2 regions of the uncultured Dysgonomonas sp. genome follow, and region 2 is predicted to be linked to the other one. Evidence: riboswitches for the same ligand, from Rfam matches in the RefSeq annotation. Region 2 holds a riboswitch; the other holds the start of a gene.
What was found. Region 2 has a riboswitch for thiamine pyrophosphate ahead of thiM (hydroxyethylthiazole kinase). Riboswitches for the same ligand answer to the same signal wherever they lie in the genome.
Positions count from the first base shown of each region.

Region 1: linked by a shared signal. The riboswitch ahead of QZL88_RS05485 (TonB-dependent receptor) and the one ahead of thiM (hydroxyethylthiazole kinase) in region 2 are both predicted to bind thiamine pyrophosphate.

Region 1 covers NZ_LT599032.1:1,241,179-1,256,344, forward strand. The annotation lists gene QZL88_RS05435 (hypothetical protein) at 92-1,186, opposite strand; gene QZL88_RS05440 (MBOAT family O-acyltransferase) at 1,193-2,626, opposite strand; gene QZL88_RS05445 (hypothetical protein) at 2,643-3,476, opposite strand; gene QZL88_RS05450 (dehydrogenase) at 3,482-4,510, opposite strand; gene QZL88_RS05455 (HAD-IIIA family hydrolase) at 4,525-5,070, opposite strand; gene QZL88_RS05460 (nucleotidyltransferase family protein) at 5,089-5,784, opposite strand; gene QZL88_RS05465 (hypothetical protein) at 5,876-7,165, opposite strand; gene QZL88_RS05470 (glycosyltransferase family 2 protein) at 7,169-8,233, opposite strand; gene QZL88_RS05475 (glycosyltransferase) at 8,230-9,294, opposite strand; gene pnuC (nicotinamide riboside transporter PnuC) at 9,405-9,998, opposite strand; gene QZL88_RS05485 (TonB-dependent receptor) at 10,071-12,299, opposite strand; TPP riboswitch at 12,414-12,510, opposite strand; gene QZL88_RS05490 (hypothetical protein) at 12,665-13,210, shown strand; gene QZL88_RS05495 (AAA domain-containing protein) at 13,217-15,166, shown strand, end outside.
Region 2 covers NZ_LT599032.1:3,160,291-3,175,456, reverse strand. The annotation lists gene QZL88_RS13365 (FtsX-like permease family protein) at 1-1,018, opposite strand, end outside; gene rbfA (30S ribosome-binding factor RbfA) at 1,022-1,375, opposite strand; gene QZL88_RS13355 (O-methyltransferase) at 1,480-2,124, opposite strand; gene QZL88_RS13350 (cupin domain-containing protein) at 2,355-2,708, shown strand; gene pyk (pyruvate kinase) at 2,805-4,271, opposite strand; gene aroQ (type II 3-dehydroquinate dehydratase) at 4,320-4,748, opposite strand; gene QZL88_RS13335 (PLP-dependent transferase) at 4,940-6,202, opposite strand; gene thiD (bifunctional hydroxymethylpyrimidine kinase/phosphomethylpyrimidine kinase) at 6,313-7,122, opposite strand; gene tenA (thiaminase II) at 7,206-7,859, opposite strand; gene thiE (thiamine phosphate synthase) at 7,862-8,500, opposite strand; gene thiM (hydroxyethylthiazole kinase) at 8,511-9,302, opposite strand; TPP riboswitch at 9,383-9,482, opposite strand; gene clpB (ATP-dependent chaperone ClpB) at 10,318-12,909, shown strand; gene QZL88_RS13305 (S9 family peptidase) at 13,089-15,023, shown strand; gene QZL88_RS13300 (hypothetical protein) at 15,092-15,166, opposite strand, start outside.

The DNA.
Region 1 (15,166 bases), 1.9 Mb from region 2:
AACTTTAAGTAAGAGAAATTATTATTAAACATTTTGATTGTAACTACCTCTTGCTATTATGCATACCAAAGAGATAAATAGATCTGCAACCTTATTTTGGCAACCAGTCTTTATTTTTTTTAATAAATGCATCCACAAGGCTATCTACCCGCTGTGCCATTACATCTACATTCGAAGAATTTATTTCATACTTAGGATTAAACATATTCACCATTATAGTATCGGCCAGAACAGGGCTAAAATGGGTAACATCTCCATAATAATTCAGGTCTGTGATTTCATCCCTGTCGAGAAAAGATACGACCCTTACATTATCGTACTTCTCTACCATATGGGTAAACTTAGCTGCAAAACCGAGAAACTGCTTATAATAATTATGCTTGCGCGTATGATACCAATACAAGGCCGAATAGGACGGGAACATAAATGTGTAATTCACATCCTTGTGTTTATCTATTCCCAGATTGGCAATAAAGGAAGCCAGGCTCCTATCCATCCGCCCCTCCATATCTTCCACATGCTGGTATAACACACTATTACCTGCCAGATAATAATTTTTGACAAATTCGGCACTATAAGTTTTTGCATAACTTTCCGTACCGATCTGATCAATATCTGTTTTCATTTTATATACATCAGGCAAGTTACCATCCTTTACCTTAAAATACAACTCGATCCCCAGATCGGCAGGAATATATTGTATCAAAGCCTCATAGCTATACAAGTATTGTAACTTGTTCATAAATCCGTCTGCATAAAGATAATTTGGATAACGGGATACAACCCCGGCCTGATTGAAAAAAGGCATATCGACATTCATTATGATGGTCTTCACATCCCGTCCCTGTACTATTGAGTACAACAGTTCCATTTCAGCCAGATTCATCCCTCCGGAAGACAGCTTTACTGGTTTCATCCCTTCATTTGCATTACGCAAAGTAGATATATCGAAACTCTGTACCATCGACGAACCGATAAGTGCTGTATTATATTCATAATTCTTCGCTAACCCTCCATTTACAAAACGGGGATTCAATATATAACGAGATTTAGCGTCTACCCTGAATTGCAGAAATGGGTCTACAATATAGCAAGTCAGCCCGATTATCAACAGCACCAAGGCTGCTGATATCGCAAATGCTGTCAGAAAGCCCTTAGATGTATATTTCTTACCTGATGTATCCATAATCTGCTAAAAATTGAAATAGATAAAAGCTCCCACCTTCGAAAAATGAATCACAGCTATTGAAAACAGAACAGCTGACAATATAGCGATTTTCGGTTTCGGTTTGAACTCATTATACAAATCGATACTATTTTTCGGAAACAGGAATACAAAATAAGACACTATCAGAAGAATGCCAATTACAAATATCGATTGCATAATATCCGGATAAGCCAAGGTAGTATTGAATGCCAGATGTGAAATTCCGTCAAATGAAATTACATCGGGGATGTACATCGTTTTCAGCATTATCAGAGCATCACTCACTGTCCACGAACGGAAAAGTACCAATGCAGAACTTACAAACAGGAAAGTAAAGAAAATCCTTATCAAGTCAGGTATCTTATCCAGTTGCTTGCCAAATATCTTCTCAAATACACGGACAAGCCCGTGTAACGAGCCCCATAGTACAAACGTCCATGCAGCCCCGTGCCAGAGCCCGCTGACGAAAAACACCGCAAAAAGGTTGAAACAGGTACGGGCATACCCTTTCCTGTTACCTCCCAGTGGAATATAAATAAGAACAAACAAGGATCGCCCAAGTGTTATATGCCATCGTTTCCAAAATTCGGTAATACTTTTCGACTTATATGGTGAATAAAAGTTCACCGGCAGGTTTATATTGAACATTTTGCCCAAACCTATTGCCATATCGGAATAGCCGCTAAAGTCAAAGAACAACTGGAATGTATAGGCCAAAGAACCGAGCCATGCACTGGCAAAAGTCAGGTGATTGGGATCAAAAAAAGCATTCCCCGAAAAAATACTCAACGTATCGGCTACAACAGCCTTTTTGAAAAGACCTATGATAAATATAAATAAGCCCTGAGTAAAATTATCTATATTGAAGAAACGATTTTTATCATCCTGATATTGAGTCATCACATCTTGAGAAAAGACGATAGGCCCCGCTACCAACTGAGGAAAAAAGGTTATAAAAAGAACATAGTCCAATACTCCCGGTACTTTTTCCTGTCTCTTATTCACGCTTATAAGGTATGCTATCTGCTGGAAGGTAAAGAAGCTGATCCCTAGTGGCAATATGATCTGTTTGAGGACAAAACCAGTATCAAACAAGGTATTGATATTATCCAGAAAGAAATTATAGTATTTGTAATATCCCAGTAAACAAACATTAAACAGAACTCCGGTAACAAAACAGGCTTTTCTAAAAAGAGGTTTTACGGAATTCTGTACCCCTGTTGCCATTATGTAGTTGACAGATATGGAAATAAGAATCAGCCATACATAAGAAATATGGTTATACCCATAAAATACTAATGATGCGAATATAAGAAGTAAATGCTGTATCTTCCGGGATACATATCGCGACATGCCGAAATAAAGAATCAATACTACCGGCAAAAAGACAAGAGTGAATATATATGTGGAAAATATCATAAATAAGAAAAATCGCTTACTCTATAATTTTGTATGTTTTTTTACTGTACCAGCTACGTTTTACAAAACACTTGCTCAGTCCTATCCAGAAGTTCATCTTAAAGCGGTTCCAGGCCTTATTTCCGGATTTTACCTGCGAAAAGTAATCTACATCGGCCAGAATATTAAAATAACGTTTCTTCTGCTCCATTCCACCTTTAAGAAACTCGATATGATGAGTCACTGTCCTTGATTTTGGGAATACATAAAAACGTCCTTCTTTTATATTGGGTACATATGGATAGCTATATCGAATATAGCTGGGTACATGTACCGGCATATTCTCTCTTATCCATATAAATCCAGCATTCGTATCTCGTAAAAAGTTTGTGATATGACATTCCGGAAAAAGTTCAAAGTCAAATATTCCGGGGTTATCTTTTATATATTTCGTTTTTATAATTGCAAAGTCTGTAGCCAAAGCATAGTACTTATCATACCAGTCGGCACTGGCCCATACTGCATCGTTCTTCCCAGACAACAATTCCGTATATTTAGACTGGATGCTATCCCCATACACCCATGTATCGGCCTCCAGTATCAGTGTATATTTACATTCCTCAGGGATATGCTTCGCCCCTTCCATCAGCAGTTGGGAATTGCCTTTCCTATGCCCTGCATTTTCTTCAAGAATTACCAGCTTATCTATATGAGGAATAGATTGGGGTAAAATATCGTACCCGTTTTTCTTCCCGTTACTTACAACTATAATATAATAATCATTCTCTTTCCATGTATCGGAAATAATCTGAAGATTATATTTCAAATCCTCGATTCTATCGTAAACACGTATAAGAACAGCTATCTTCATTCTGTTTATTTTGTGTGCCAGGTTTCCAATCCTTTTTTAGTAAAGGAATACTGCTGTACTCTCCCCCCAAGGCTTTCCAAAGCTTTGGAGACTGCAAACCGGGTATTGCCAGGACAATAAAAAAAGACATAACCACCTCCGCCCGCACCGGATATCTTTCCACCCGATGAGCCTGCTTTTATAGCCGTGTTATATATCTCTTCAAACAATGGGGTCGATATACCGTCTGCCATTTCCTTCTTATATGTCCATCCACGATGCAGGATATGTCCTATTTCGTCAAGGTTATTTTTAAGAACGGCCTCTTTTATCTCATATGCCTGATTCTTTATCTGATGCATCGCCTCTATCGACTTTGCCTTTTGTTCTTTTACATTCTTTTGCTGTTTCTCTATTATATCGCCCGAATTACGGCCTGTGTTGGTATAATAAAGCAACATATTATTTGACAATTCATTTATTGTCTCGTTACGTATCCGCAACGGATTTACAATAACTTTATCATCAGAGTAAAACTCCATAAAGTTGAATCCTCCGAATGCGGCCGCATACTGGTCCTGCTTTCCTCCGGCTTGTTTCAGGTCGGCACGTTCGATAAGATAAGCCAGATACGCCAGATCGTATTCACCCAAAGGCAATGTAAGCCATTCTGCATATGCCCCTAATATGGCAACGGCTAATGTTGAAGATGTTCCCAACCCCGATCCAAAAGGAACCTCCAAAGCACAAGTAAGAGTAAAAGATAATGGTTTGTGTATAAAATCTTTCACTACCCTGTTGTAAATACCTTTCATGAGATCCGCTTTGTCATTCAATATGGGAAGTTCCAAAGATGCATCAAACACATATTCCTCATTATTCTGAGGTATACGAAATACAATCTTATTATCGGTACGAGGCTCTATATTAGCGTATGCATAGAGACTAATAGTAGCATTGAGTATGCAGCCCCCATACAGATCCGAATATGGAGAAACATCCGTTCCCCCGCCTGCTAATCCTAATCTGAAAGGCGCCTTACTTCTTACAATCATGGCCGGATTTTTTATTATTTTGTAAAATCAACTGCAAACTTATACAGATTTTCGTAATAAGCATTTACAGTCTCATATATTTTATGTTCTTTTTTATATTTATCACCTACCAATACAGTTAACATCCCCAGCTTATTACCAAACTCAATATCAGATTTGCTGTTACCCACCATTATCGATTGGGCAAAGTCAACTACAGGATAATCCCGCTGAATCTGGAAAGCCATACCTACATTCGGTTTTCGGTTTATAGCCGCAGAATCCAAATCGGTACAAAAGTATATACGGGTAATACTGCCTCCGCATTTTTCTATCTCATGTAACATATCACTGTGTACATGTTCCAGATCGGACAGGGACATTACATTTCGCCCTACTCCTCTTTGGTTTGTTACAACAAATATATAATCAAAAGCCTGAGATAACAGTGCTATTGCCTTTAATGAATCTTTTTCGAAGACAAACTCAGATGTATTTTTTACATAATCACCGGGACGTTCCACATTGATTACACCATCTCTGTCTAAGAAAAGGTATTTATATTCCTTCAAATTATCCATTTTTCTTTTTCACCTCTCCTATTTCTTCGAAAAATCCACATTCGCCTTTTCGAAATCGGAAGGTATTCCTATATCTATAAAGTAGTTATCTTGAGGACAACCATATATATTTAAATCGCCGAGGTGTGACTCCATTATATCTTTTTCAAAAGAAAATTTTTCAGGCAAAGATAATCTGGTAAACAGGTTCTTTGCTACTATATATACACCTCCGTTAATCAGTCCCTGTTTCTTATACTGCTTTTCACTAAAACAGATAATACGCTCACTATCATCCAGCTCTACCGAACCGTATCTATCAAAGTCCGCCATTGGCTTAAGAGCCACCGACAGATCGGCCCCATGGCTCTTATGAAAATCCAAAAACAGCCCGGAGTCGATATCAAAAAATGTATCACCGTTTATAACGAAGGCTTCTTCTCCTTTTACTTTTCCGAATGCCAACTTTATAGCCCCGCCTGTACCTAAAGGATATTCCTCTACTACATATGAAATTTCGAAAGGCCTGTTTTGTGTTTCAAGCCAATTGATAACAATATCAGATTTATAACCTAATGACAATATCAGATGATCGAATTTCTCATTAGCTGCATAATCAAATAAGTATTGTAAAAATGGTTTTCCGGCAACTTCGGCCATGCATTTAGGTACATCGCTCACAACGGACTGCAAACGTGTACCAAAGCCTCCTGCCAAAATAATACACTCTTTCATTATTTTTTATTTAAAGTCTCCGACTTATTTATTATTTTTTCATGTATGGCGGCCACTGTAAGATGTGACCAATACTTTAATTACAAACTACTCATAGCATATCCGTTCCCCTGCCTCTTCGTTTCTTTTCATTTCTGAAACTAGCCAGGGTCCTCGTTCCTATATTACGGCTTGGTATATAGATATAATATTTATAGAACATAAAATAGAAGAAGAACAGATATATAATAAGATTCAGATCGACCCATCCTTTCACATTTAAACCTAAGGAATAGACAATTATCGCCGCCGACATCAGGTTTACCGCCCAGTCTTTAGTCATATAAATCCTGGCCACCAACATAGCAAAACAATAGAAATAGATAGTACCGGGAACCCCTACCCAAAAAAGCATTCGCGAGTATCCGACATCTGTGCCAAAGAAAGACATCCTTCCCGAACCAAAAATAAGAGTATCCAAATCTTTGGGAATCTGAAACATTTCCTCCAAGCCGTTAGATGAGCGTGTTTCCAGTTTACCAGTTCTTATAAAGTTGGTAAACAATTCAAATGCCCAATCGGAAAAATGGGGGAAATAAAACATCGCGAAAATATATCCTCCGGCCATCATAAAAATGGAAGAAATCAGAAATATCTTCGCCTGCTTTCTCTCCGATTTATTATCCCACAGGTATAAAATTCCGATAACAGCCAAGCCGACAGCAGCCCCGATAACTGTTGTTCGAGCCATAAACAGACCTATATAGAAGGTAAAAACATATAGCAGGGCTAATGCAATAAATCCTTTATTGTTTAATTTCAGTCTCATTAGCAAATAGGAAATTACAATAAGTCCTATACCGCTTATGACCCCTGCTCCAAAGAAGGCGATACCATACCCCATAAGTCGCTGACTTCCTCCTTCTTCCATAACATCTTCTGTATATTCGGCCTGCATCTGTATAGAAAAGAAAAAATCATGTATAGCATCACTCTGATTCATACCGAATGTGATCAGTGCCTGCAATCCTATAGCTGCGGCAATATACAGTAGAACTGTATTGAACGAGGGTTTCTTATGTATCTTATATATAGAAAAAATAACCAGATATGCCGAAAAGAACCATGCTATCTGACTTCTGATATAGCCAAATGTATAAGGGTCACTCATATTATTCAGCCAGCCCGAAGTGTAAAATATAAAAAGCATGACAAGCAGGCCGGCTATAACATACACCACCTCCCTGAATGGGAAATTATGATAAGCATATAGCCCCAGCCCCAATACTCCTGATAAGAGAATAAAGGAAGAACCCCGTACGTCAAGTGCCTGCGGATATATGAAGTAAAACGTCAATATCAACGGCAAAAACATCGGAATAATCTGCTTTAGCTTGGACATATATTACCTGAATACAAATTTGTAAATAAGCGACTTTCTATATTTGAGTTTAAAAGTACACTTTGTGTAAAGAATAGCAAAATCTCTTGAGGTATAATTCTCTTCCTTATACAAAGGAGACTCTTTCAACCTGCGAAGCACCTTCAATCCCAGGCGCGAGTTTGCACATAACCGGAGCCAGTGAACTGATAGCATGCGCTCAAGATATGCCGCATCGCAAAATGGCTTCTCCCTGTTTATCCGAATCAAAGAAAGCATAAACTCTTCACATTGATCTAAATACCTGAAAGATGAATGCAGAGGTACACATTCGGCTACGGATGAATATATTTCCAGAAAATCACCGTCTGTAGGTAAGCCTAAACGGAAACAATGAATTTTAAAAACTTTTTTCTTGTTATCAGTCTGTAATTCTTCATTTAATGACGACACCTGATGTTGGTGAACACGATACAAAAGAAGAGGTTCACCGATATTAGCGAGTTTCGTTTTATACATAGCCTTAGACCATAGAGCATAATCTTCGACATGAAGATACTCAGTCTCGAAACTCAGGCCTAATTCTGTAAACAGACGTTTGCGGATCATTACTGCCGGATGGCAAATGCCGGATTTAAACAGCAAATATGCCCTTAATTCTTCATCCTTCAGAGGGCTGTGGTGCAAATCCCGTTTACCGGGATTTTCTGTTCTGAAAGCATAAAAAAGTGTACTTACAATATCATGTTCTTTGTTATTCTCCAAAAATGCGACTTCCTTCTCTATACGGGTAGGCAAAGCTATATCATCTGCATCCATACGCGCGATGTATTCACCTTTGCAGAGACTGACTCCTTTATTCAGGGTTTTTATAAGCTTCAGATTTTCTTCATTTTCTACAACCGTTATCCGGGAATCCTTTTCGGCTAAGCCATGTAATATCCGGCCGGTATTGTCTGTAGAACAATCATTAATTGCTACAATCTGCAAATCGGCATATGTCTGATTCAGAATCGAATTCATCGATTCTTCCACATACTTTTCCACATTGTAACAAGGCATCAATACCGAGACCAGAGGCTTGTTCATTTTTTATTTGCAACGATTGCGTTAAAGACGGATTTATATCCATCTACCATTTTTTCGATTGTAAAGTTAGCAAGATATGATTCTCTTGCATGTATTGACATGCTTTTTTTTATATTTTCGTCCGAAAAGATATATTCTATCTTCTCAGTAAAGAGGTTTACATCATTATCTACAGCGAATCCGTTTTTACCGTCAAGAACTTCGGTTATACCTCCCACAGCCGACGCGACCACCGGGACTCCGAAAGCCAATGCTTCTAACAGGGACATAGGTAACCCTTCGTAGTTGGACGGTAGTATAAACAAATCTGCATATTTCAGGTAGGAGCATGCCAGATGCGTCTCTCCTAAACAGAAAACATTGGAAGGTACGCCATGCATCTCTGTTTTATTTCCAATCCATACAAACGCGTATTGCGGCATCTGTTTTGCTATATCCAGAAAGAGTTCGAACTTTTTCTGTTTCGAAATACGGGATATACACATTACTATTTTGGAATAGGATGATTTCAATCTGTCCAGTTCAGTTGTAATCCGGTCCTTTATTTCAATTTGCTCCAGATACTGATCCGTAACGCCATTGTATATACATTCTACATTCTTATAAATACCTTCCTCACGCATGCTATCTACGTCGTATTGGCTGACTCCTATTATTCGATATACACTGTTTCTGAGAAAACGTTCGACAACCAGAAACCGATTAAATGCTTTCCGTATCGAGTCAAATCCATGAACCGTATATACTGTCTTTTTACGACTGAAGACAATACGTCCCAATACACCCATCTTCGAGGAATGAAGATGTATTACATCGGGATTATATTTGAATCTATAATAATAAAGTTTGAAGAGCAGACTTATATCTCTTATCGATACCTCCTTGCGATGATTATTTAATTTTATTTTTGTAAAATTATTTCCTAAAGCGTTCCACGCTTCACCACCACCTCCATATAAAACAAATAGTTCGTGTTCTGAACTCAAGGTTTTAACCAGATTTGCCACAATCGTCTGCGCTCCCCCATATTCTGAAACTGTTATGATCTGGAAAATCTTCATTTAATGCTTTGCCTACAATTTTGAATTGTAAAGATAATAGGAATAATCTATTATTGAGAAAAATATCACTTTTATATATTTTCTTTAATTTATTTTCAAATCCTTAATTATCAGAGAATCATCTTGCGCCAATTTATATATCCAAAAATAGAAACAATGAAGAAGATGAAAAACAATATACCTGACATAACATCTTGTTGAATGAACAACAATATACTTGATACTGCGTTAGCCGGTATTACGAGCAACCACTGCTCGGCCCACTTACGGGAGATCATCCACAATGCAACAATATTAAGCGATGTGGTAATGGCGTCACCGATAGTAATAAAAGACGGATTGTGACTAAATTGTATGAGAATAAAATAAATCAACAGCGAGATAATAACGACACCTAAAATAATAGGAACAATAAATCGTCTCCCTACATGGGTAATAATCTCCGCTCCCGAATCTTTATCCCTGTTATGCATAATCCATACTATCCAGCCGTAGACAGAAGCCAAAAAGAAATAGATATAAATCCCCATACTGGCATACAAGCCCGTCTTATAGAATATATAGATATAGAATGCCGCCATAACGATACTTGCAGCCCACATCCATACATTTGCCTTGTATTCCAAATACAGGAAAACCAGCCCTATAATTGCGCCGGTTATGCTTACCCAGTTATTTTCTATAAAAGAAAGAATTATATCCATCGTTATTTTCTAAAATTAGCGGAGCATCTCGGTATGGCTATGAGATACTCCGCCGTTATTATTACATTTCTATCAGAAACGATATCTTATTTTCCCCAGCAGGTTCGCTCCTGCCTGAGGATATAATCCACGGTCAACCGATTCGCTTCCATCTTTGAAACGGGCAGTATATACCCATGCATTCGCACTATATTTGATACTTGCCAGATTATTGATGAAAAACTGAAAGTCAAATTTACCAATTTTAGGGGCATCCAGTGTATATGAAGCCACCATATCGGTTACAAAATAATCTGACAAACGATTATCGACATTCGAAGTGTTATCATAATACATACGACCAACATACTTATTGATAAAAGACAGCGTAAAATCTTCTTTCTCGAATGGTTTGAATGTAACGCCGAGGCTACCTACCGTATTCGGAGAGAATGAAATATCGGTTGATTTATGGAATTCCGAAACTTGTCCTACCTGATTCCAGTCATTCTGATTATCATACAGATCGTAATAAACCGTATAGTTCTTTATCTTATTACGACTCAATGTCAGGTTCCCATCCAGACGCAACCATTCGGTAGGGGTATAAGCCAATGACAGTTCTATTCCTGTACGGTAGCTGTCAGGTACATTTTCCTGCAACTTATAACCGATATCATTCAATTTTCCGGTTTGTACCAACTGGTCTTTATAGTCCATGTAATAGAAATTGGCACTGAACGAAACTATTGAATTAGCATACTTATAACCTAACTCATAATCATATAACCTTTCGGGAGCAATACTTCGCGAACCTCCGCCTTTCAGTGATTCTTTCAGGTCAGCCCGTAATGGTTCCCTATTCGAAATGCCGAATGATCCGTAAACCTCATTATAGTTACTGAACCGGAATGAAAGACCTCCTTTCGGATTTATAAAGTTATAATAATTCTTATTGGTCAAATCCATCAGATCATCATCCAGCCCATTCATGCGGTAATCAATATATCTTTCCTGCACCTCAGCAAATAGCGACAGGTTATCTACCGGGCGATATTCCATTTTAAGAAAGGCGTTCATATCCTGTTTTACGGCTGTATTGCGATTCCATTTATATCCTTCAGGGATATTCTCATTATGCTTCACCCACAGAAGTTTACCGTAATGTGATCCATCATAATAGCTGTACATGGCTCCGGCTGTAATGCCGAACTTCCCCGTTTTATAGTCCAGATTGAAACCACCTACATAGAAATCGTTTTGCATCAGCTTACGTAATATAAGATCCGAACTCTCATATGTTGTCCCGCCTACAATTTGTTTTCCTAGCCCGTAATCTGCAAAAGCCTCATCCACTTTATAATTTTCGTAATAGCCGTAACCATTATTATAACTCAGGTTTACATTCAGAGTCAGCCTGTTTGTCAGATAACGGGTATAAATCAACTGCCCTATATTAGAGTAATAATTATCCGTTTCGTTATCATAATATTGGGTTCTTCCATTATCATCTTTATATTTTCCCGCAGGATTGTAGCGCCTGTTAACTTTTAGTGTATCAGGGCTTATACCTTCCCATGTAATACCCGTATGCTGAATACCATTCATGTAAATAAGACGAATCAGTTGTTTATCGGAATAGTGTGACAATGCCGCATATATATTCTTATGGTCTACCTTTCCGTTGCGGATATATCCGTCACTCTTGATATACGAATAGCGGGCATCGAGCGACAGTCCGCTTTTCATGATACCTGTTCCCGCTGCGCCTGTCAGCAATAAAGTATTGTATTGCCCATAGGCAGATGACAGGTCGGCATAGGCTTTATTGCCCTTTCCTCCGGCTGTCTGCATAGAGATACTGGCTCCAAAAGAGGCCGTACCGTTTGTCGATGTGCCCACTCCCCGCTGCACCTGCATGCTTTGCAATGAGTTAGACAAGTCCGGTAGATTAACCCAATACACCTCCTGACTTTCCGGATTATTTAGCGGCATACCGTTCAATGTCACATTTATACGGCTTGCATCCGTACCTCTGATACGAAGCGCCGTATTTCCTACGGCCGTTCCGCCTTCGGTATATGAAATTACCGATGGAAGGGATTGCAATATAAAAGGAATATTCTTTGCGGCATTGTCCTTTTTAATTTCCACTTCTCCCAAATCAGAATACGAGATAGGTGCTCCCCAGCTTACCCGGGTGGCAGATACGACAACCTCCTCCAGTTTTATGAGTTTAAGGCTATCCGCCTGTTGTTGTGAATAAACAGCTCCTGCTCCAGTTGTTATAAAAGCAGCAAAAGCTAAAAATACCTTTTTCATTTACATACAAAATTTCTATAAGCATAAGACAAATGATTATTGTTTTATACTTTGACGTTAAACAAAAAAGGGGTTTGATAAGATGATTTCCCGGAATTTAAGAATATGCACGTGCGCAATAGCATCTTCTTTCCCTACGCCGGCATTACCCGGATCAGGTTTAATGGGTGTGATCTCAGCCTGTAATTTTAAGGCACCCCTAAGATTTCGAAGCAAAGATAATTAAACCATTTTAATAAATAAGTGTTTACCTATTATAAAATTTTTCTATAACTAGGATTTCCAATGTTACAAAAGGGGATTTTCCTAGTCATATATAATATTAATAAATTTAATTTACCTTTGTAACATAAAACTTAAAAAACATGAAGAAGAATATTTTTATTGCGATTCTATTTTCTATTGTAACGTTAGTTTCTTTCTCGTCATGTGAAAGCGACGATGACTATATAGTTAGAAGCGGATTGTACTGCGATTTTTTAGCAACCTCAAATAATAAAGGTTTTTTTAGCAGTAATGGTGGAGGAAGTTATTCTTTCCGTGATCTACCTGATTTAGGCTATGGCGATATTATAGGTATGGAATACAGAGGTACCTCCCTTACAATTACAGGAGATATACGAGAAGGAGATGTTATCCGGGATTTATATATTAGTGTTCAGGGTGTTGGAGAATTTCTTTACGCCTCTGATATAAAAGTATATGAAGACTTCGAAAAGATTATATTCAATACTTCTAACGATCCCGAATTCTATAATTTCATGAATGACGCCATGTACAAGTTTTACAGAGACGGACGGATTAATATTGTTGTAGACGGATATGTCACAAACCGTCAGGGAACAAGTATCTCGAATGTAGAGATGGAAATATATCTGGATAGCTCACTTGATGTTACTATTCGAAGATAATCTAACATGTCCGGTTTCATTCAATCTGACTATCTCTCCGAAATACAACAAATAGATAGCTCCGACCTATCATTAAGAAATAAATATATCCGTCTGAAACGGATACTTGAGAGAGGCTGCAAAGATATCACCGCCGGTGAATCTTTGCAGTTTCCCTCTTTATTTTCACGCCTTGTCTTTATCGGGCAAAAATATGAACTGCCAAAATCATTGGAATGGCAGTTGCAGAATATACGCATAAAAGCATCCTACCTACTGCGAAACGATAAGAATCTGGTATCTCCCGACCAGTATCAGCAAGCAAAGGAAGGTCTGGAAAATTTCCTTTTATATATAGAAGGCGAAAAACAGGATTTCAACTATGTAGAAGATACTGTGTTCGATTATGAGCCTGTGTCTCACGATTTATCGAATAGAATACGTGTACAGGTATTGGAAATAGATGCCGAAAACGAACTTCTTATCTGTCAGTCCGAAAGCCTTATCGGAGAAAGCTTAAAAGTGAGATACAATGTCTCTCCCATCAATAATATATTCAATGAAACCATTGAACGCCTTTGGATTGGGGCACAACTCAACCTCATTGACGTAAAAGCAGACGATGCGGGAGTCTACATTCCTAAAATGTTTGTACTCGAACCCGATTACCTGATAGATGCTTCGGCAATGGCTGAGTGTTTTCAATCATACGGTAGCTCGTACCTTCATTACTTTCGCCGTAAGTTCGAGCCCAATGCAAACACACATTACATACTATTGGGTAATCTTGCCAACTTCTTTCTCGATGAACTCATTTATGCCGAAGATGCCGATAATCTAGCATTCGAAGAAGTATTTATGAAATCATTCCGTTCCATGCCTTTCGAATACGCAGCGTGTAAAGAAATAAGTGATAACGGTGCTTTCAAAGAATTTATGGCGAAAGCCCGAAGCCAGTTCGAAAACATAAAGCGTGTAGTGTTGAATGATATGCCTGCAAACGGATTCGATGCGTCATCCTGTACGCTTGAGCCATCTTTCTTTTGTGAAAAATACGGTTTTCAGGGTCGGCTCGATTTACTCCAGCTATCAAATGACGAAACGGGTATAGATCGTATAATTGAACTGAAATCGGGTAAACCACCCTATCCTCGTGAAGATGTGACCAAGATAGCACCTAATCATGAGACACAGACCGCTATCTATCGCCTGATGATACAAAGTGTATTCGGCAAGGATGCACGACATATATATCCGACCATCCTTTATTCCTCGGCCGAGAATTCAGGAGAAAATATACGCTTTTCCGCAATTTACCAACAACTGGAAAAAGATATTATAAACGTACGGAATCTCATTGTAGCTACCGAGCATGATTTATATATCGGCGGTGCAGAATATGTAGAGAAAATGTTCCGAAATCTCTTTAATCTGGATAATTACGGTCGCGTACCCCAGTTCTTTATAGACAAGTTGGCAGAGTTAGAAAAGGTAATAGATAAGGCAACTCCACTAGAGAGGGCATATTTTTATCGTTACATCAACTTTATTACCAGAGAGCTATATCTTCAAAAGACTGGAGACGAAGGTTATAATACATCCATGAGTGTATCCGCCTTATGGAATACTTCTTTTGAAGAACGGCAAGACTCTTTAGAGCTCATTGCCAATCTTGAAATAGAAGATATTGACGACTCGGGCCGGGATATGATTATCCGCTTCAGGAGAGATAAAGATGATTGTGTCAATTTCCGTGAAGGAGAAATATGTATTCTTTACCCCCGCCAAAAAAGTGGGGAGTCGGTATTGACAAACCAGATATTAAAAGGTACTGTAGTCGAGATTTCTTCATATCATGTAGTCTTGAGATTCAGATATAAACAACGAAACCGCAACTTCTTCTCCCGATACAGATACTGGGCTGTGGAACATGACAAGCTAGACCATAGTTATAATGCCATGTACAAGAGCCTGTAT
Region 2 (15,166 bases):
AAACTTTCAGTATAAGTTTATTATCAGCTCCTAAATTTTTCAGAATCCTGATATCTTCATTCTTTTCTATAATAAGTATCGTCAATGATCCTACGATATTAAAAACCGCAATCACGAGTATTATAGCCAATATAAGAAAAGTAACCCATTTCTCTATACTCACCATACGAAACAGATCCTCCTGCTGCTCAAAGCGGTTTTTAACAAGATAATTATCACCTAAAACAGACTTTATCTTCGCCTGCACCTTGTCTACTTCAGCTGCATCTTTCAGCTTTACATCAATAGAAGACACTTCGTTCTCATACCTCAACAGTTCGCGCACAAGGTCTATGGAAACAATCATCATCTGATCGTCATACTTTGCCTGATTCAGGGCAAACACTCCGCTTATAAATACATCGGAACGGTCGAAAGCCGTAGAAGGATTAGCCGGATTAACCCTTACATTCCTTTTTGGTACATAAATTTCTACCGGATCGACAAAGTTGGCACGCACACCGAGAAACATCGCCAGACCGGCTCCAACAACTCCATTGTCTATATGCCACTCATTCATTGAATCAGTACCGATGGCTTCAACGGCACCGGAAGTATCCTCCCTTAATAGAAAACGGCCGTCTATAATCAACTTATCGATATCCGCAAGGTTTTCAAATTTCTTTGATACCCCCTTTAGTATGATAGGTTCCTGACGATCCCCGTTTTTCAACAGGGCATTTTCTTCGAGTGATTCGGAAGTAAATGCTATTTCAGCTATCTTCTTCACTTCCTCCATTTGAGGATTGTTAGGATCAAACACCTTTCCACTTACAGGAGTTATCTGCAATTCGGGATCAAATGCGCTGAATGTTTGGGAAACAACCCCGGTGAACCCGTTAAAGACAGAAAGCACACAAACTAAAGCTGCTGTAGCCAAAGATATCCCAAACACCGATATCATGGATATAACATTGATGGCATTATGCGACTTCTTGGCAAAAAGATAGCGCCGGGCTATGTGAAGCGAAAGGTTCAAAGTTTATTCTTCTGTCTTATTATCTTTTCCGAGCAGTTTATCTATATTCTCCAGATAATCGAGCGAATCGTCCAGATAAAAGCTTAATTCGGGAATCACACGCAACTGCTTACCTACCTTTTGGCCTAGATCGAAACGCAAAGCTTTTACGTTGGTTTTAATATTATCAAGAATCTCCTTCCCTTGTTCGGATGGGAAAATACTCAAATACACCTTTGCCAATCCCAAATCGGGACTAACACGCACTGTACTCACAGAAACGAGTACACCTCTCATCTGCTGTGTCTGTTTCCTGAATATTTCACTTAATTCCTTTTGGATAAGGCGGTTTATTTTTTGTTGTCTGGTAGTATCCATGTTATATTATTTTGGGTACAAAGGTAATACTTTTCAGTTAACAGTAATCAGTCAACAGTTAACAATGGTTATCCTTTATGCTGTAAAGATAAAATACCAGCCTGCTATTTTTTCCATATCAGAGTCAATCCGTCCCTTACAGGCAATATCACTTTCTCCACCCTGTCATCTTTAGCAAGCATATCATTAAAAGCCTGTATTCCGATAGTCTGTTTATCTGAGGGTTTCGGAGTATCCAGTACATGCCCGTCCCATAGGGTATTGTCAGCGACAATGAGTCCACCCCGCCGTACCTTATCAAATATAAGATTGTAATATTCTATATAGTGACGCTTATTGGCATCGATAAATACCATATCAAACATGCGGTCTATTTGGGGTATAATCTCCATTGCATCGCCTATATGCAGATGTATCTTATCTTTCAGTTTCGTTTTGTGAAGATATTTCATTATAAAATCTTCCAGTTCGTCGTTTACCTCTATGGTATGAATCTCTGCATCATCGGCAGCACCCTCAGCCAGACAAAGAGTCGCATAAGCTGTGTATGTTCCTATTTCCAATATATATTGCGGCTGCATCATCCGGCAAAACATATTCAACATCCTGCCCTGCAGATGCCCCGACAGCATACGTGGCTTCAAGAGGTTTACATGTGCATCCCGATTAAGTTGTTTCAACAAATCCCCTTCATCATCTATATGGGAGAGAATATAATTTTCTATGGCTTCGTTTTTGTCGAGTGACATTATTTATTATAATAAATTTGAATAAGCTAAGTAAAAGAAAGTATTCAGTGCGACATCATTTCATCGTAACCGACTATTGCTGTTGCAAATAAGAAATAAGAAACAAGAAATAGACCTGCAACCTTAATACAGGCTAAAGATAATCATTTCGCAATTATTTTTAGAAAACAACGATATTTTCCGATATATTTCTTAATTTTAAGACATTGCACCTTAAATTTTATAGAATTATGAGCAGAGTGATAGATAAAAAATCGGCGCCTCATTATTTCTGGGGCGATAATTGTAGCAGTTGGATTCTCATGAACAGAGATTCCTTATCAGTGAAAATCGAAACTATGCCGGCCGGGACACGGGAAACTTTACACTTCCACTCATCCTCACGGCAATTCTTCTTTGTATTGAAAGGTACTGCAATCTTTAATGTAGACGGTAAGAAAGTGACAGTAAAGGAACAGCAGGGCATACTGATAGAACCCATGATGAAGCATTACATTGCTAATGAGACGCAGGACTCTATCGACTTCATCCTTGTATCGCAGCCGGACAACGACACGACTAACGACAGAACGGATGTGGAATAAACGAAAGAAGGATGCTTAATCAAGCATCCTTCTTTATTTTGACAAAGCGACAAATCAAAACTTATCATTCAAACTCATCACTTATAACTTTCAAACTTAGTCTACAGGCACCTCAAAAGCATCACCTGCATCTACTACACGGCCAACACCGTTGATTTCAAGGAAAGATGTTCCTTTACCTTCTCCGAATGAACCACTAAGGTAAGCAACCTGATCATCTTTCTTAACCAGCCCTTTGTCTAACATAGAGTTAAGAGCTTTCAAGAAATATTGCTTATGCTGGTGAGTTGTAAACCCGGTCGATTCCTGATAACTTGCCTGTATTCCGTAGCATACCGAAAGTTGACGGGCAACTTCATTACTACAGCAAACAGCATAAACAGGACATTTACTGCGGAATGCAGCAATTGTACGAGCTGTACGGCCAGTATAACTATCAGTGATAATAGCAGCCAGACCCAGCTGAGTTGCAGCTTTTACAGCTTGTTTTGCAAGGAATGATGTAGTATCATATTCCTCATCTTTAAACGGAACAGGAATAACTTTTTCGTCCAGTTTAGATTGCTCTGTAGTAGCACAGATCTGAGCCATTGTACGAACAGCCTCCAATGGATATTTACCGTAAGCTGTTTCACCACTCAACATCACAGCATCAGTTCCGTAGTATACCGCATTTGCGATATCTGTTACTTCGGCGCGTGTAGGACGTGGATTCTCGATCATTGTGTGCAACATCTGAGTTGCTACGATAACCGGTTTCTTGTATTCGATAGACTTACGGATAAGCAAACGCTGGATTGCCGGGATTTTTTCCTGTGGTACTTCAATACCAAGGTCACCACGCGCAACCATTACGCCGTATGCAGTTTCGAAGATTTCGTCGATATTGTCAACACCTTCCTGATTTTCGATTTTAGCGATAATCTTGATAGGGCTGTTATATTCGTCAAGGATTTTCTGTACATCCAAAACGTCTTGTTTGTTTCTTACGAATGAGTGAGCGATGAAATCAGCTTTGTTTTCTATTGCGATCTCGATACTTCTCTTATCTTTTGCTGTGATAGAAGGAAGATTTACGCTAACACCCGGTATATTTACACTCTTACGGTTACCGATAGTTCCATCATTCTGGATTTCGCAAAGAAGGTAATCAGCCGTTTTGTCAATAACTTTCATTGCAGTTTCACCATCATCAACGAGAAGCGTGCTACCTACAGGCACATCCTGTACGATACTTGGATAAGAAACACCAATTTGCTCTTGTGTGGAAAGGAAATTCAAATCTCCGACAACTTTAACTTTATCGCCTGTTTTTACAATGATTTTTTCTCCTGACGCATTTTTAGCTGTACGTATTTCCGGACCTTTAGTATCCATCATGATACCAATGTAAGGAGATACTGCGCGTACATTTGTCATTACTTGAATAAAGCCTTCTTCTGTCATGTGGGCCGAATTCATTCTAACAACGTTGATTCCTGCGTCGTACAACGACTTAATGAAATCAACATCACAACGCATGTCTGAAATTGTAGCTACAATTTTCGTTTTCTTCTGAGTCATAAATGCAATTTAATTAATGTATATAGTTCTTTTTTAATTCTAATCTTCTCAGGCCTTTTTTGTCTTTCGAAAAAAGTCTATTGCAAGTTCGTATGAAAATAGCCCCAAGCCGACTACTGATCCTTTGCATGCTGCCGCAATCATTGATTTGTGCCGGAATTCTTCCCGTGTGTGGATATTGGATATATGCACCTCCACTACAGGCGTATTCACAGCCTTGATAGCATCATGAAGGGCAACAGATGTATGCGTATAGGCTCCTGCATTTAAGACGATTCCATCAAATGAAAAACCTACCTCATGTATTTTATCAATCAGCGCTCCTTCGTGATTAGATTGAAAATATGATAGTTCGCAGTCCGTATAAGTTTGTTGCAACTGGGAGAAGTATGTTTCGAAAGAAGTATTCCCGTAAACATCCGGTTCCCTTTTACCCAACAAATTCAAATTTGGCCCGTTTATTATCAGTATCTTCATTTTTATCAGCTATTTAGCGCCGAATTCAGCTATTTTGTTTGTTTAGAGGACAAAAGTACTACTTTTCTTTGAAAGAAGTAACTAATATTTTACAATTAATGTAAATTAATGAACGTTTTTAATAGTGAAAGCAGTAGTAAAATTTATTTTGATTATACTGCCCCACCCAAAGCATCTGATACGATTGGATATTAATTCAAATCATTCAGTGCCTGTATTATATCAGCCTGCAAATCTGAAACGTCTTCCAATCCGACAGATAAACGCATCAGATTATCTTCTATTCCCATCACTACTTTCAGTTCAGGTGAAAATGTCCCATAGATTGTGGACTCGGGATGGATTATCAATGTTTTATTATCAAACAAGTTTGTTGCACGACGGATAACCTGTAGTCGGTCCATAAATTTATAGCATGTTTCTTTGCTCTCCAGGCTGAAAGTGAGCATAGCGCCGGGATTACCACGAAATAGTGTATCCGATATTTTTTTATAAGGAGAGCTTTCCAATTTCGGATAACCCACTTTTACAACTTCTTTCCGGCCAGCAAGGAATTGTGCCAGCTCGTACGCTGAAGCAGACATTCTTTCGTAACGCAACTGCAACGATTCCATTCCCAACGCCTGCAAGTAGGAAGCCTCGGGATCCATAGCCGCACCTATATTACGTGCAATCTCACGTTTCAGTTTGAATGAAAATCGCGAAATTCCGTCTTGATGGGCGACTATAGCCAATCGCTTATTCTGTGCCCAATTGAAAGTACCATAGTCGAGAATAGCACCACCAATTGTAGTTGCACCGCCTGATATATATTTCGTAGTCGATACCACTTCGATATCCACTCCGGCTTTGCGGGCATCGAAACCACACCACGGAATGATAGTAGTATCTACAATCATCGGCACATTACGCACCTTCAACACCTTCGATATTTCGGGCAGATCGGCTATTTCCAAATGGGGGTTTGTTATCAGTTCGCAGAAGAAAGCACAGGTATTTTCATCAATCGCCGATGCTATTTCTTCAATATTATCTGTATTCACAAAACGCACTTCAACCCCGAAAGCCGCAAGCGTAAACTTAAACAACGAAAAAGTATTTCCAAACAGATGCGGAGAAGTCACAATATTACTTCCGACATAAGCTATTGTAAGAAATGTATTGGATATAGCTGCCATACCGGAAGCTACCACCATTACATTTTCAGCACCGGATGCTGCCTTTATTTTACGTTCAAAATTCTCAACCGAAGGGTTCGTTATCCGGGTATAGGTATGAGATGCCACCTCCTCTTTATACTGAAATGCGGCGGCAATACTTTCCGAATCGGAAAATTCGAAGGCTGCATTACGGTATATAGGCATTGCTATAGCACCGTGTACATCCTGTTTATTAAACTTTTCGCTGATAATGCGGGTAGAAAATTTCTTACTTTGAGAGTCGTCTTGAGCCATCAGTTTATGACATTTGAAAATTAAAGCTCAAAGGTAAAAAAGACTTATGGAATATTCATTACAATGTGATGAAATATAATCCTAAATACCATAAATATGGCAGACACTCTCTATTCCCAGAAATTAAAGAAATGATGTACAGGCCCGTGCCCCTTACCTATTTCATAATCGGCTCCGGCCTCAATAGCCTTGCTCATATACTCTTTTGCTTGCCTAATAGCATCGTTGAGAGGAAGCCCGTGAGCCAAAAATGCGGCTATGGCAGAAGAGAATGTACAACCCGTCCCATGCGTATTCTTTGTATGGATACGTTGCGAACTCAGTTCTATTATTTCATTGGTCTCGGCGTTGTAGAATACATCGGTCAGTTTGTCCTCGGTCAGGTGGCCGGCCTTCAGCAATACGGACACTTTATTCCCAAACGAAAGGTCTTTAATAACTTTTGGCAACTCCTCCTGACTTCGGATCTTTTTGCCCAACAATATCTCGGCTTCGGGAATATTCGGGGTTATAACCCTGACAAAAGGGATGAGCTCGCTTTTCAATGTTTCAATCGCCTCATCCTGTAGGAGTTTATCGCCGGATGTGGCAACCATTACAGGGTCGAGGACAATATTTTTTATATCGTATCGTGATAATGTTTCCTTCACGGCCAATATGAGCTCCGAAGAATGGAGCATCCCGATCTTTATCGCATCGGCGCCGATATCATCCAACACAGATTTTATCTGTCCCGACACAAACGGAACGGGGATAGGATGCACATCCGTTACACCTATTGTATTTTCATCTACTACGGCCACAATGACCGTTGCTCCGTAGCAACCGCAGGCCGAAAAAGTTTTCAGGTCGGCCTGTATCCCTGCTCCCCCGCTGGGATCACTTCCCGCAATGGTAAGTGCTGTTTTATAGTGTTTCATATTTTAATTGAAAGTTGAAAGTTGAGAATTGAAAACGGAATATGATAACTTTCAATTTTCCATCCTCAACTTTCCATTATATGTTATACCGCCCATTTCTCCAATCGCCATGCGCTATCCCAGAATATCCATTCCATTCTGGAACACATGACATATGCATCGGTCATTGCTTGCCGTTGCTCCGGAGTACATCTATGCGCAAGTTCGTCGCAAATGGAAATAGCTGTTTTTACAGATTGTTCGAATGCTTCCCCGCCATATGTATTTATCCATTCCTGATAAGGGTTTTCACCTTTTACCTGATGTTCGAGGATATAATCTCCCACCTCTTTGTAAATCCAGAAGCAAGGCAATACAGCCGCAGCAATTACCTCCACAGGAGCGCTTGCCAGTTGCCTCAAAAGAAATGAAGTATATAATAAACAACCCGGAGATGGTTCAGGTTTCGAAATAGAAGCTATTTTACTGACGAAGCTTTCGTGTAACGCCTTTTCTACAGCTATACTATCTCCGGCAAAGTGGATAAAAGCCTCTATATGTTCAGGGTTACTGAGCTTTGAAGCTATTCCGGTCAATACCTTGCCATATTCGGCAAGATATAGGGCATCCTGCTGAATGTAGAAGATGAATTTTTCCCTGTCGAGTGTACCATCTATCAATCCCTGAATAAAGGGTTGCTCCAATATTTTATTGTATATGGGTTTTGCTGCATTCCATGCCTGTTCACTCCATTTCATAGCTATCTATTTTTTGATTTGTTTATGGTTTCTTTTAGCTGACGAGCAGATCGCTGCGGATCAGAAGCCGACATAATAGCCGACACTACCGATATACCATCTGCACCTGCCTGTATTATATCCTGCGCATTCGTCAGGTTGATACCTCCTATTCCCACACTGGGATGTCCGGATATGCGGGTTATTTCACGTATTCCTTCCAAACCCAAAGCTGGCGCTGTGTCTGTTTTAGTCTGTGTACCGAATACAGGCGAAATGCCTATATAGTCTACATCGAGATTATTAGCATCTATCGCATCTTGAATACTTTCAACAGAAAGGCCAATAATCTTATCCTTACCAAGTAGCTTGCGGGCAACTGCGTAGGGCATATCACTTTGTCCGACATGTAAGCCTTCGGCATCGCAAGCCAATGCTATATCGAGCCTGTCATTTATTATAAGAGGTACATTGTAAGATTTCAGTATGGATTTCAATCTCATCGCCAGGTTATAAAAATCGAGCGTAGAAGCATCCTTTTCCCTCAGTTGTACCATCGTCACCCCACCTCTCACGGCTTCCTCAACAGCCGTCTCCAACGGCCGCCCCAGTGAAAGCGAACGGTCGGTAACCAGATAGAGGCTCAAATCGAATGTCGCCATCCTATTTTGTTTACTTTATATTATCCTTTATTACCGCTTCATCCAGATTGTAAAGCTCGTCCAGAAAATTAACTTGTAAACTTCCGTTTCCGGAAGACTTACGGGCGGCAATTTCTCCGGCAATACCCATAACAGCCATACCATGTGTAGCAGCTTCGAGCATATCGCCATTGACTGCAGCAAAGGCCCCAACAACCGCCGTAGCAGTACAGCCCATCCCCGTTACGCGTGCCATCATCGGATTGCCATTCTCTACGGTGCGCGTATCCTCACCGTCAGTTATATAATCGGTCTGCCCACTGACAACAACGACTGCACCTGTTTCCTTAGCCAAAGCTTTTGCTGAATCGAGAGCAGAATCGGAAGAGTCGGTACTATCGACACCTTTAGTCTGTACATTCGCATTCCATAAGGCAATTATTTCGGACGCATTCCCCCGAATAATGGAAGGTTTACATTGTTCGATAATCTGTTTACACACTTTCGTCCTGTATGTGGTTGCCCCTGCCCCTACCGGATCAAAAACGATCGGAGTATTTTTAGCCAGAGCGGTTTTACCCGCTATTAGCATAGCTTCCACCCACTGAGGCTCAAGAGTTCCGATATTTATTACTAATGCAGATGCTATACTCGCCATTTCGGCGACTTCTTCGAGCGAATGCGCCATAACAGGGGATGCCCCAACAGCCAGTAAGCCGTTAGCTGTATTGTTCATCACTACATAATTTGTGATGTTATGAATCAACGCGGATTTGCTTCTGACAGCATTTAAATCCCTTACTAAATTTTGAATATCAATCATATCCGGATAATATTAAATATAAAAAGCCGCTTCGAATAGTACGAAACGGCTTATAGATATATGTTTGTTATAACTAAAAATCTAAAATACGACCGTTTTCCTACGATGCCCATTACAGCACATCAGGTTCAAGGGTTTAATCTCAGCTCTTTCCGAAAAAGAACACCCCTAACAGTGACATGCAAACTTAACGAAATTATTGGAGAAACAAGTCGTATTTTGAAAGAAGTTTATCTATATAATCAGAGCTGATAGCCTTTAGCTGTTAGCTTATAGCTCTTTGATGTATTTACAGACCCCTCCATTGGCTTCGCTTCGTTCTGCCGATTTTGACTCCGTCGATTTGCAATTCAATTCTCCCCTCGGGGCAGGGCTGTTAAGTTCTCTTCTTTGTTCTGTTATTTTCTGCTGTCATTGGCTCCGCTTCGCTCTGCCGAACGTTGTTTCTGAGTGGAACGAAGGATCTCGACCCTGAGAAACGAGATGTTTCACTCCGTTCAACATGACACAGAGGGTATGAAAAATTAGAACTTAACAGCCCTGCCCCGAAGTGAGGCTACAGAGAGGGTAAAAGCTAATTGTTAATTGATCTTTGTGTTACCTTTACATACGCTTCGCTCCTGTGACCGTTGGTTGTTACCTTTTGGAAAAGGCTATAGGGGCGGAATATCTTCCGCCCGAAATAGAAAAAGGTCTGCGGGCGGAAAATATTCCGCCCCTACAAAAGAATGCAGAACCTGTTACCTTTGTTACCTTTTGCGCCTTTGCATCTTTGCGAGCGTTATCTCTCATCCCTGATTAAGACGAAGTTACGGAGGATTTTCAAAAAAGCAACAGGATAAAAAACATGTAAAAAGTGTCAAGTTTGTCAAGTTTTTAAATCGCCATTTGCGTAAGACTAAAAACGACGAACAATATGACATTTTGTCAAAAATATCAACTTGGCAAATATTTTGAACAACAAATACTAAACAACAGTTTTATTAAATATAAGCAAACAAAAAAAACTAAACATATGAATTTCAATAATTTTACAATCAAATCTCAGGAGGCGATACAAAAAGCCATTGAGATCACAAAAGACAAAGGCCAACAGTCTATAGAACCGGCTCACATCCTCATGGGAGTCATCATGACCGGAGAAAATGTCGTAAATTTCCTCTTTCAGAAACTGGGGGCTAATCCCGGTCATTTAACAAATGTATTGAGTAAAGAGGTTGATTCTTTCCCGAAAGTTTCGGGAGGAGGCGAAGCATTTCTCAGCCGCGAAAGTAATGCTGCACTGGAAAAAGCTGCTGAATATGCAAAGAAGATGGGTGACCAGTATGTTTCCCTCGAGCATATATTATTAGGTGTATTATCAGGCAAAAGCACGGCGGCACAGATGCTCAAGGATGCAGGCGTATCCGAAAAAGGATTGCAACTGGCAATCAATGAACTACGTAAAGGAACGAATGTAACCAGCCAGACAGCCGAAGACACTTACCAGTCTTTGGAGAAGTATGCTATAAACCTGACTCAAAGAGCCAAAGACGGAAAGCTGGATCCTGTTATCGGCCGCGATGACGAGATACGCCGGGTATTGCAGATACTTAGCCGCCGTACGAAAAACAATCCCATACTGATAGGTGAACCGGGTACGGGTAAAACCGCTATTGCAGAGGGGCTTGCGCATCGTATTGTACGCGGCGATGTTCCCGAGAACTTGAAAAGCAAACAGATTTACTCACTGGATATGGGAGCACTGATTGCAGGGGCTAAATATAAAGGTGAATTCGAAGAACGACTGAAATCTGTAGTGAACGAAGTTACCAAGTCGGAAGGGGAGATTATCTTATTTATCGACGAGATACATACATTGGTAGGCGCAGGTAAAAGTGAGGGAGCCATGGATGCTGCCAATATCTTAAAGCCGGCGTTGGCAAGAGGAGAGTTACGTTCGATAGGTGCTACTACACTTGACGAATATCAGAAATATTTTGAAAAGGACAAGGCTTTGGAACGCCGTTTTCAGACTGTAATGGTAGATGAACCGAGCGAGGCCGATGCAATCTCTATCCTGCGGGGACTGAAAGAAAAATATGAAAACCACCATAAGGTGCGTATCAAAGACGAGGCTATTATTGCTGCCGTGCAACTGTCGAGCCGTTATATATCCGACCGCTTTTTGCCTGACAAGGCTATTGACCTGATGGACGAGGCTGCGGCAAAACTGCGTATGGAAGTGGATTCCGTACCGGAAGAACTGGACGAGAAGAGCCGCCGGATCAAACAACTCGAAATCGAACGTGAAGCTATACGCCGCGAGAATGACAAGTTGAAGGAACAAGAGCTATCGAAAGAAATAAGCAGGCTGAAAGATGAGGAGAAAGACCTGAAAGCCAAGTGGCAATCGGAAAGAGAAGTCATCAATAAGATTCAGCAGAACAAGATAGAAATAGAGGACACCAAATTCGAAGCGGAAAAAGCCGAGCGCGAAGGCGATTATGGAAAAGTTGCCGAACTACGTTATGGTAAATTGAAAGAATTGGAAGATGGTATTGGTAAATTGCAAGGACAACTGCATGAAATGCAGGGAAATCAGGCAATGATAAAAGAAGAAGTAGATTCATACGATATTGCTGATGTGGTTTCCCGCTGGACAGGCATCCCTGTGAACAAGATGCTGCAAAGCGAACGGGAAAAATTACTGAATCTCGAAGTAGAATTGCACAGGCGTGTTGTGGGGCAGGATGAAGCTATTTCTGCCGTATCAAATGCTATACGCCGTAGCCGTGCAGGACTGCAAGACCCTAAACGACCTATCGGTTCGTTTATATTTCTGGGTACAACAGGTGTGGGTAAGACCGAACTGGCGAAAGCACTCGCCGAATTCCTGTTCGATGACGAGAATATGATGACCCGTATCGACATGAGCGAGTATCAGGAAAAATTCAGTGCTACCCGGCTTATCGGGGCACCTCCGGGATATGTCGGTTATGACGAAGGGGGACAATTGACAGAAGCTATCCGCCGTAAGCCGTATTCGGTAGTCTTATTCGATGAAATAGAGAAGGCGCATCCTGATGTTTTCAATATCTTATTGCAGGTATTAGACGACGGACGACTGACCGACAATAAGGGTCGCGTAGTAAACTTTAAGAATACAATCATTATTATGACGTCCAATATGGGCTCTCCCCTGATTCGTGAAAACTTTGCCGGAATAACACCAAAGAACCACGACGAAGTAGTAGAGAAAACCAAACGCGAAGTGTTGGATATGCTAAAAGTGAATATGCGCCCCGAATTTCTGAACCGTATCGATGAGACAGTTATGTTTGAGCCATTAAATCTGGCACAGATAGAACAGGTTGTCCGCATGCAGCTCGAAGGCGTAGTGAAAATGCTGAAAGGCAATGGGGTGAAACTGGAATTTACAGAAGAAGCTATTACCGGAATTGCGCAAATGGGTTACGATCCTGAGTTCGGGGCACGTCCTGTTAAGCGTGTTATACAGCGTACCGTACTGGATACACTATCGAGACAACTGCTTGCCGGAACAGTGGATAAGGAGAATCCCATCATAATAGACATGAAGGATGGGGAGTTGAGTTTTAAGAACTAAAAAGACAGATATGACAAATCCGATTGATTTCTTAATCAACCGGATTTGTCTGTTTTAAGACATCTGGATTACCTACAAAAGGCACTGAAAGAACTTTTTTAAACAAAAAAACTAATCTTGTGATTTTTTAATACATTTGTACGACAAGTACTTATAGTAGTAATATAATCATTTTAACTATGAAAAGGAAATCATTCACATTTAGCATTATCGCTTTATTCTGTTTAACATTTGGGTTAGTTACCTCGTGCAATAAGGCCCCGGTTCCGGCCCCAATATTACCGTTAGAAGATTTTTTCAGAAACCCGGAAAAGGCCTCATACCAGATTTCGCCTGATGGAAAATACTTTTCTTATACTGCTCCATACGAAAAAAGGATGAATATCTATGTGCAGAAAATAGGGCAAGATTCGGCCGTAAGAATTACCTCCGAAACAGAGAGGGATATTGCCGGATATTTGTGGGGTAATAACAATCGCATCCTGTTCCTGAAAGATACCGGAGGTGACGAAAACTATCAGCTTTATGGCGTGAATATAGATGGCAGCAACCCTCTGCCACTCACTGCATTCGAAAAAGTGCGTACTCAAATCATTGATGACCTGCCGGAAATAGACAGCGAGGTTATTATCGGACTAAATAAGCGAAATCCTCAGATCTTCGATCCTTACCGTTTGAATATTGAAACGGGAGAATTGACTATACTTGCTGAAAATCCGGGCAATATCCAAGGATGGATGACCGACCATGATGGCAAATTACGCGTTGCCCTTTCGCTTGATGGAGTGAACCAAAGCCTTCTGTACAGAGACAAAGAAGAGGATGCTTTCAAAGTCCTTATAACTACCAGTTTCAAAGAAACGCTCAACCCATATTTCTTTACATCTGACAATCAAAAGCTATACGCAACATCGAATATAGGCAGAGATAAAGATGCATTGATCGTATTCGATTTTCAGACAATGAAAGAAGAAGAGGTACTCTATGAAAACGAGAAATACGATATATCCGGAGCATCATATTCAAACAAAGACAAGAAATTGCAGTTGGTTGCATATCAGGGGCACGATGGTATCAAACGTCATTTCTTTGACGACAAGCTGAAAGGTATATATGATAAAATATCTTCGAAGGTAGCGAACAAGCCGTTTGGGATTAACAGCAAGAACAAGGATGAAAATATGCTTATTGTCCGCACGTACAATGACAAGACACCGGGAGCTTATTATGTCTATGATGTGGAAAAAGACATATTGACACATATCGCTGATATTTACCCGTGGCTGGATGAAAGCAACATGGCAACAATGAACTGCATCACATATAAAACACGTGATGGGCTGGAAATAGAAGGATACCTGACACTTCCGAAGGGATATACGATGGAGACTGCAAAAAATCTGCCTGTAGTAGTTAATCCACACGGAGGGCCTTGGGCGCGAGACGGATGGGGATTCAATCCTGAGATACAGTTTCTCGCAAACAGAGGTTATGCTGTGTTTCAAATGAATTTCCGTGGCTCTACCGGATTTGGCAAGAAGTTCTGGGAAATATCATTTAAGCAATGGGGAAAAACCATGCAGGACGATATAACGGACGGTGTGGAATGGCTCAAAGCAAAAGGAATAGCTAACCCCGACAAGATTGCTATATATGGAGGAAGTTATGGAGGATATGCTACTTTAGCCGGCCTTACATTCACTCCTGACCTCTACACCTGCGGTGTGGACTATGTAGGAGTATCAAACCTGTTTACATTCCTTAATACGATACCTCCATACTGGAAACCAATGCTAGATATGATGTATGAAATGGTGGGAGATCCGAAAAAGGATAGTGTTCTGCTGGCGAGTTCTTCTCCGGTATTTCATGTAGATAAGATAAAAGCTCCGTTATTTATCGCACAGGGAGCAAACGATCCGCGTGTAAATAAAGACGAATCGGACCAGATGGTGGAGGCTCTGAAAAAACGAGGAATAGAAACCGAATACATGGTAAAGGATAATGAAGGTCACGGGTTTCATAACGAGGAAAACAGATTCGATTTCTATCGCGCTATGGAAACATTCTTAGGAGAACACTTGAAAGAGAAACAGGAAGCAGAGAAGAAATAATATCTTCTATATATAATAAGAATGGGTAACAACTAAGTTACCCATTCTTATATTTTCTTATCTGTGTATTATTTGCTCTCTTTTCCGTTATTCAACTCATATTCAACACGGTCTTTGATATATTCCACCTGATTCTTGCCTAC